2 regions of the Aneurinibacillus sp. UBA3580 genome follow, and region 1 is predicted to be linked to the other one. Evidence: riboswitches for the same ligand, from Rfam matches in the RefSeq annotation. Region 1 holds a riboswitch; the other holds the start of a gene.
What was found. A riboswitch is a leader RNA that binds a small molecule or an ion and turns the genes downstream of it on or off. The one in region 1 is predicted to bind lysine.
Positions count from the first base shown of each region.

Region 2: it holds a riboswitch for lysine, as region 1 does, so the genes downstream of both, B2899_RS16325 (aspartate kinase) here and dapA (4-hydroxy-tetrahydrodipicolinate synthase) in region 1, are expected to answer to the same signal.

Region 1 is NZ_DFMZ01000015.1:316-4,502, reverse strand. Features, by position in the region: gene B2899_RS02635 (LysR family transcriptional regulator) at 1-881, shown strand, start outside; lysine riboswitch at 982-1,171, shown strand; gene dapA (4-hydroxy-tetrahydrodipicolinate synthase) at 1,351-2,241, shown strand; gene B2899_RS02625 (deoxyribonuclease IV) at 2,573-3,679, opposite strand; gene B2899_RS02620 (BsuPI-related putative proteinase inhibitor) at 3,810-4,187, shown strand, end outside.
Region 2 is NZ_DFMZ01000118.1:829-5,015, forward strand. Features, by position in the region: gene uvrC (excinuclease ABC subunit UvrC) at 422-2,218, shown strand; lysine riboswitch at 2,296-2,485, shown strand; gene B2899_RS16325 (aspartate kinase) at 2,663-3,904, shown strand; gene B2899_RS16330 (biotin transporter BioY) at 3,968-4,187, opposite strand, start outside.

The DNA.
Region 1 (4,187 bases):
TGCGCACATTCGTCGCTGTAGTGGAAGAGAAGAATTTTACCCGGGCCGGAGAGAAACTGCGGCTTTCCCAGCCCAGCGTTAGCCTGCATATTAAGCATCTTGAACACGAATTTCAGGCTAAGCTCATCGACCGTTCACCCAAACACCTGTATGTAACCCATGCAGGAGAGATACTGTACGAACGGGCGAAACAGATGCTTAATCTATATGAAAAAGCAAAAGAGGACATTTACGCCCACCAGCATCGGGTCACAGGAAAGCTTCACATAGGCGCGAGCTTTACAATTGGTGAGTACGTGCTGCCCGTTCTGCTGGCAGACTTCCGCCGCCGCTATCCGCATGTGGAAGTGGAGGTAACGATCGGCAACACGAAGCGCATTGTGGAAGCGGTCAAGCTGTTGCAGATGGACATTGGTTTGATTGAAGGGCAGACAAGCGACAGAGAGCTGCGGATCGTTCCATTCATGAAAGATGAAATGGTTTTAGTGGCACCGACAGAGCATCCGCTGGCGGGACGCGGGCCTATTACTCCGGATGCGCTGCATGATGAAATATGGGTGGTACGGGAAGAAGGCTCGGGAACCCGTGTCTATTCGGAGCATGTCATCCGAACGCATGGACTTAGCGTAAAGAAGAAAATTACATTAAGCAGCAATCAGGCCGTCAAAGAGGCAGTGGCGGCGGGACTCGGCATTACACTGCTGTCCCGCTGGGTGGTGAAAAAACCGCTGCAACATGGAGAGATTGCCGAACTGCCGCTTGAAGGTGATTCGTTTCTGCGCAGATTGTCTTATATTTATCCGGCGCATGCGGAACGGACGAAGCTGGTAGAAGTGTTCCTTGAGGAAATAGTCAGAGATGGGGCAGAGAATAAGGGATGAAATATAGAAATTTCTCTCCAATTTCTCCTTGACCTCGCGCGGGAAGTTCACTATACTAACATCAATACAACTTTATATTCATAAAGCCTCATCAACGCTCTGATGGGGTAGAGGTCGCGGGATTTAAGAGTACGCTGCGGGAGATGTGGAGAACATCGGTGAACGCAGGGGAAAGGAAAGACCGCCGAAGCTTGTCCGGGTTCTCCGGCCGGACGGGTTGGGGCTGTATCCGAATAGGAACAGAACTGTCACGCGTATGTTCCGGTTACGCGTGGTGCGCTATCTTGCAGGAGATACGGAGATGGGGTGAGCTTGAAGTTCATTGTCCATCTACGACCCGTGTTGTAGATGTTTTTATTTTTTCGCCTGTATTCTCCTAATCATCCGGTTAGGGGATTTTTTGTAGGCGCGGGTCCGTATGTTCCTTTTCTGAGACGCGCATTGGACACGACGATGAGGAGGAATTGGGATGATTGATTTAGGAAGATTGGTAACCGCGATGGTGACGCCGTTTGATGCGGAATTGAATGTGGATAGGAAGCAAACGGAAAGACTGGTTGAGCATTTGATTGCCACCGGATCGACCGCGCTGGTGGTGGCGGGTACAACGGGTGAGTCCCCGACATTGACAGGGCAGGAAAAAGTGAACCTGTTCCGTCATGTAGTTGAAATTGTAAACGGCCGCATTCCGGTCATTGCCGGGACGGGCAGCAATAACACGGCTGCATCCATTGAACTCACACAAAAGGCTGCAGAATGCGGTGTGGACGGCGTTATGCTGGTGGTGCCGTATTATAATAAACCGTCCCAGGAAGGCTTGTATCAGCATTTTAAAACGATTGCCGCAAGTACGAAGCTTCCGGTTTTATTGTACAACATTCCGGGCCGTTCCGTTATTAATATGAAAGCGGAGACGACCATCCGTCTTGCAAACGATGTAGGGAACATTTTCGCTATTAAGGAGGCAAACTCCGATCTGGGCCAGATGTCTGAGATTATCGAGCAGACGGCGGATGATTTCGTATTGTATACCGGTGACGACAGCATGACACTGCCCTGTATGTCCGTGGGTGGCAAAGGCGTCATCAGCGTAGCCAGTCACGTGATTGGCCGTGAGATGAGCGAGATGATTCAGGCGTTTGCCGGCGGAGAAGTCGCCAGGGCAAGCGCACTGCACCGTAAACTGCTACCCGTATTCGAAGGATTGTTTATCACAGCCAACCCGACACCGGTCAAGGCTGCGCTCAACATGCAGGGGATAAATGTCGGCGGCGTACGCCTGCCGCTGGTCGAGCTGACAGAAGAAGAACGTGAATTTGTCAAAAACCTGCTTCCGCAGGTCGAAGTGGCAACAGTGTAAGAGGCAGGATGTAGGAGAGAGTAATAATAGATAAAAACAAGAAGCCGCTCTTTCGGGAGCGGCTTTTGTTAATGCGGCTTTTGTTAATAGTGTAGGAAAGTATATGTTGCTTTATAGTGATAAAGCAACATATACTTTCCCTCCATCCGTAAACCGGGAAAAACTCGCGAGGCGTGTGCCGACCGTTGCTTTTTCCGTGTGGAGCGTGGGGCCCGAAGGGAGAAAAAGACCGGCAACTGTCTCCCTCTTCGAGATACCCGGATGTTTTGCCGGTCCGACCGAAGGGTGTTTCTTTCGTTTCGGGGACTCTGTTTTTTGCTAGAAGACGTTACTATGCGTTTATGCCAGCCAGCCAGGCGATGATACGTTTGTTAATGCCTTCCTCAGACTCGTCCGGCAGCAGTTCCGCGCGGGTTACCGTATCAAACAGCTTCTCTAGCGGTTCACGCGGGTCCTCTTTCTTTAATTTTTTGTCCTGCAGCCATTCCCAGTTCTGAACGATATACTCGCGCCGGTCGATGCCTTCCTTGGTGAAGTACGATGTCAGCAGTTCAACGTCATCCAGGAAGTTTTCTGTAAAACGCTCTTTTACCGTACCGCGCAGCAGCGCAATTTCTACTTCATACATCGGAGATTGATCGGCTTTGTTTTTGCCGATCCACGGCGTCTCAAGAATAATCGGCTTGTCCCTGGCGACTTCATGGTGGACGATATAGTTGATGGCATCAAAACCGATAAGGCCTGATCCGATCGGCGCATGCCGGTCTTTCGCCGCACCGCGGAAGTTCTTGCTGTCGTTAATATGGAATACAGCCAGACGATCCAGTCCGATAATACGGTCAAATTGTTCCATGACACCGTCAAAGTCATTGACAATATCATAACCCGCATCATGCGTATGGCACGTATCGAAACAAACGGTCAGTTTATCGTTCAGCTCCACCTTGTCGATAATGGCCGCCAATTCTTCGAAGCTGCGGCCTATCTCCGATCCTTTGCCCGCCATCGTCTCAAGCGCGATGTTGACGGTTTGCCCGGTGTGCAGCACCTCATTCAATCCTTCCGCAATCCGGTTGACGCCATATTCGGCGTCTTTGTCGGTGTAGGCCCCAGGATGGAGAACGATATTCTTGACGCCCAGATATTCGGCGCGCTTAATTTCCTCCTGTAGAAACGATACAGCGAGTTCAAACGTGTTCGGTTTATAAGAGCCGAGGTTGATAATATACGGGGCATGGACGACAATATCATCGATGCCGTACTTCTTCATCAGCTCCAGACCTTCTTCGACGAATTGTTCTTCCATCGGTTTGCGCCGGGTGTTCTGCGGCGCGCCTGTATACACCATAAACGAGGTAGAGCCGTAGCTAATCGCTTCTTCTACCGCGTTCAGCAGTCCTTTTTTGGAAAATGAAACGTGCGATCCTATCTTCATAATTTATGTATCACTCCTCACCGCTTTATTGTATCAAAAATTTCGCGGAAAGATGAACGGGAAACGACGCAAAATGCACACGTAACGAAGCCTGCATCCGTCAAAATAATAACAACGCTGGGAGGGACAGACAATGAAGAGAGTAAACCTCAAATCGATGGCGATAGGTCTGGCAATGGGAAGTGTGATGACGGCGGGAATCAGCTACGCGGCACCCGCACTTACGCAAATCTTGGTGGATGTAACTCCCGTGACGATTAAAGTCGGGCAGGAGACGAAATCAGGCACGTTCAATAACGGTGAAGAGAACGTACCGGTATCGATGATTTACAACGGCACAACCTACGTACCGATTCGATTCATCAGCGAAGCGTTGGGAAAAGAAGTGGGCTGGGAACAGGAGAGCCGCACAATCACCATAACGGACAAAGGGAAGGACCAGATTTGGGCGGGGGCCATTGAAAGCACACTCGCATATGACGGAAAAGGCTCACTTGTTTTCACCGTCAAA
Region 2 (4,187 bases), on a different contig from region 1:
CCGGCCGGCAAAACATCCGGGTATTTCAGAGAGGGAGCCAGTTGTCGGCCCATATAGCTTTACCTGAAAATGGCGCTAAGTAAGGGAAAAGAAGGGACTTCGTTTTTTCACCCGTATCCCTTTGAAAGTAATAAAAGCAGATGGAAAAAGCGGCCTCTTTAAAATACAACGAGCGAAAAGAGGATACTTTTTCCACCTGTTTTTCATAAAAAATCACCATGGCTTTTCAGCCACAAGCCCTGCCATGAAAATGAAGGGAAGGGCGGCTGACTTTTGTGGTATGAAGGAAAAGAGAGAAGAGAACGTGACAATGATTTCAATGGAGAAAAGGGCGAATGCCTTTTTCTTCCCTGGATCTTTTTTCCTCTTTCTCTCCTTCTTTTCTCACAATTTTCACAGAAAAAGAAAGGAGGTATACAGAATGGATACGCTAAAAGAAAAGTTAAGCCTTTTGCCGGACAAGCCGGGGTGCTATTTGATGAAGAACGCGGCCGGAGAAGTCATCTATGTCGGCAAAGCCAAAGTATTAAAAAATCGTGTCCGCTCTTATTTTACGGGCAGTCATGATGGTAAAACGCAGCGTCTCGTCCAGGAGATCGCTGATTTCGAATACATTGTTACATCCTCGCCGGTCGAAGCGCTTTTGCTGGAGTGCAACTTGATTAAGAAGCATGATCCTCGCTACAACGTTTTGCTCAAAGACGACAAAACGTACCCGTACATTAAAATTACGAATGAAGAACATCCGCGTCTTGAAATTACCCGCAAAGTTGTAAAAGACGGCGGCAAGTATTTCGGACCGTATGCCAATGCAGGAGCGGCCCAGGAGACGAAGAAGCTTCTGGATCGGCTCTATCCGCTGCGCAAGTGCAAAAATATGCCGAAAAGTGTTTGCCTGTACTACCATATGGGTCAGTGTCTCGCTCCGTGTGAATATGAAGTAGACTCAAAACAGTACGAAGGCATGATTGAAGAAATCTCCCGGTTTTTAAACGGAAATTACGGGGAGATTAAGCAAACATTGAAGCGGCAGATGGAGGCGGCGGCGGAAAACCTTGAATTTGAGCGTGCCAAGGAACTGCGTGATCAGATTCAGTATATTGAAGCCATTATGGAAAAGCAGAAAGTTACGTTCAGCGACAACGTTGATCGAGACGCCTGGGGCTATCATACCGACAAAGGCTGGATGAGCGTACAGGTATTCCATATTCGCCAGGGGAAGATGATCGAGCGGAATGTGGCATCTTTTCCCTTCTACGGAGAAGAGAATGAAGATTTCATTTCTTATGTTGTCCAGTTTTATCTTAAGGAGCATATCCGTCCAAAGGAAGTGCTGCTGCCTGTGAGCGAGGGAACGGATGGACTCGAAGAAGCGATTGAAACCAAATTGCTCGTTCCGCAGCGCGGACCGAAAAAGCAGCTGGTAGATATGGCGAAAGAAAACGCACGTATCGCCTTAGAAGAGAAGTTTGCCCTTATGGCACGCGACGAAGCCCGCACGATCCAGGCGGTGCAAAAGCTTGGTGAAGCGCTTGGCATCGGCTATCCGAAGCGGATTGAAGCGTTTGATAATTCGAACCTTCAAGGGGTGGACCCCGTTTCGGCGATGGTTGTATTTACTGATGGCAAGCCGGATAAGAAAGAATACCGTAAATACAAAGTGAACACAGTGAGCGGGCCGGATGATTATTCCACCATGAAAGAGGTAGTTCGCCGCCGTTACACGCGTGTGCTGAAAGAAGGATTGGAGTTGCCCAACCTTATCATTATTGACGGAGGAAAAGGCCAAATTGCGGCAGCGGTTGATATATTGGAAAATGAACTTGGGCTTTTTATCCCTGTATGTGGATTGGCCAAAGACGAAAAGCACCGGACCGCACAGCTTCTGGTCGGTAACCCGCCTATTCCTGTCGATTTAAAGCGGGACAGCAACGAATTCTATCTTCTGCAGCGTATTCAAGATGAAGTGCACCGATTCGCGATTACATTCCACCGCAACACGCGCAGCAAGACAATGTTTCAGTCGAAACTTGATGAAATTCCGGGGGTTGGAGAAAAGCGAAAGAAAATGCTCCTGAAGCATTTCGGATCCATTAAAAAAATGAGGGAAGCGACGGTAGACGAGTATCGTAATCTCGGGATCGGTGACAAACTGGCGCGGCAAATTCTTGAATATCTGCGTGAAAATACGGAAGCCGCAGCCGATAAATCCGAATAAAACGGTTGCCTTTCCAGTTGGCATGTGATACCATATACGAAAATTAAATATTCAAATCATCAACGCCTCACTGAACAAGGTGAGGTAGAGGCGCGAAGACCATGAGTACCCCGCTGGAGGAGCGAGAGTCCTGAGAAAGCGGATGAAAGGGGAATTCGCCGAAATGACAGAACGGATCTCGCCGCCTGTCGTTGGGTCTGCATTGAATAAGTGCAGGACTGTCACCGGACTATCATCCCGGATAGCCGGTGGAGTACTATCTCGCACAGGGAATTGGGAAGTGAGCGTTAGCTGTATTTGATCTGGATATATACAGACAACAGATAAGGCGAACGCCTCTGTTGTCTTTTTTATTTTCAGCGACATGACCTCTGGCCCTCTCAAACGTGCGGGGCATTCGAAACAAAGAGAAAAAGAATGAAAAGTTCGAGGAGGACACAAGAGATGAGTCTTATCGTACAAAAATTCGGCGGTACATCCGTTGGCACGATTGAACGGATTCAGGCGGTGGCCCGCCGCGTTTTATCCACTGTACAGTCCGGACATCAGGTGGTGGTTGTTGTTTCGGCCATGGGAAAGTCTACGGATGTTCTGGTGGATATGGCCAGGCAAATTACCGGTGAGCCGGATCCGCGTGAGATGGATATGCTGCTGACGACCGGAGAACAGGTATCTATTGCGTTGCTGACCATGGCCTTACAGGAGTTGGGGCAGAGTGCCGTATCAATGACCGGCTGGCAGGCCGGTATTACAACGGAAGAGGTCCATACGAAGGCGCGTATTACGCAGATTGATCCGACACCGCTTCGAGATGCGCTCGCCAAAGGGAAGGTAGTTATTGTCGCTGGATTCCAGGGTATTTCCTCTGACGGGCAAATTACGACGCTTGGGCGGGGCGGTTCGGATACGACGGCAGTGGCGCTGGCAGCAGCGCTTCAGGCGGATAGATGCGAGATTTATACTGATGTGGACGGTGTATATACAGCAGATCCACGCATTGTTTCTTCTGCAAGGAAACTGCCCTATATCTCTTATGATGAAATGCTTGAGCTGGCGACGCTTGGAGCCGGGGTTCTCCATCCCCGTGCGGTGGAATGCGCAAAGCAGCATCGTGTCTCTTTAACCGTTCGCTCAAGCTTTGGCACAGAAGAAGGAACCATGATTGGGGAGGAATCGAATATGGAGCAAGGGTTGGTTGTTAGCGGAATTGCTCACGATAAAAGCGTGGCGAAAATTACGGTAGCCGATATGCCGGCCAAATTGAATGCAATGTCCAGACTATTCGCCACACTGGCGGAAGAGCATATTAATGTAGATGTTATCGTACAAAGTGCTTATGAAGCTAATACAACGAATGTATCGTTTTCTGTAAGCGGTGAGGAAGTAAAACGGACGCTGGATGTTTTGCTTAAGCATAGGGAAGAACTTGAGTTTGGGTATGCGGTGGCAGAGGAAGACCTGGCCAAAGTCTCGATTGTCGGAGCCGGCATGATTACGAATCCGGGTGTGGCAGCCCGGATGTTTACCTGTCTGGCTGAGGCAGGCGTGGAGATTAAGATGGTGTCTACATCCGAGATTAAAGTTTCTTGCGTCATTCCGCTGGCTCAGATGGAAGCGGCGGTACGCAGCCTTCATACGTCCTTTGGACTTGATGCCAAAGAAGCTGCCATGGTATATGGAGTATAACAAACATAAAAAAGAGCTCGCCGTCTTTTGAACGGCCGGGCTCTTTTTTGACGTAACGGATCATTATGCGGTGATGTGGCTTTTGCGAAGGGAGGCCGGAAGAAGACCTGCCGCAGCGAGACGTCGGCGGACAAGCACTCCGATATAGGAAGCGACCGCAATCTTAACCAGGTCAGGCAGTACGAACAGCCCCATACCGAAAGCAAATGCCTGGTTCCACGGTAGGCTCAGTACGAATTTTAACTGAGTGACACCGCATGCATAGATGATGGCCAATCCGACT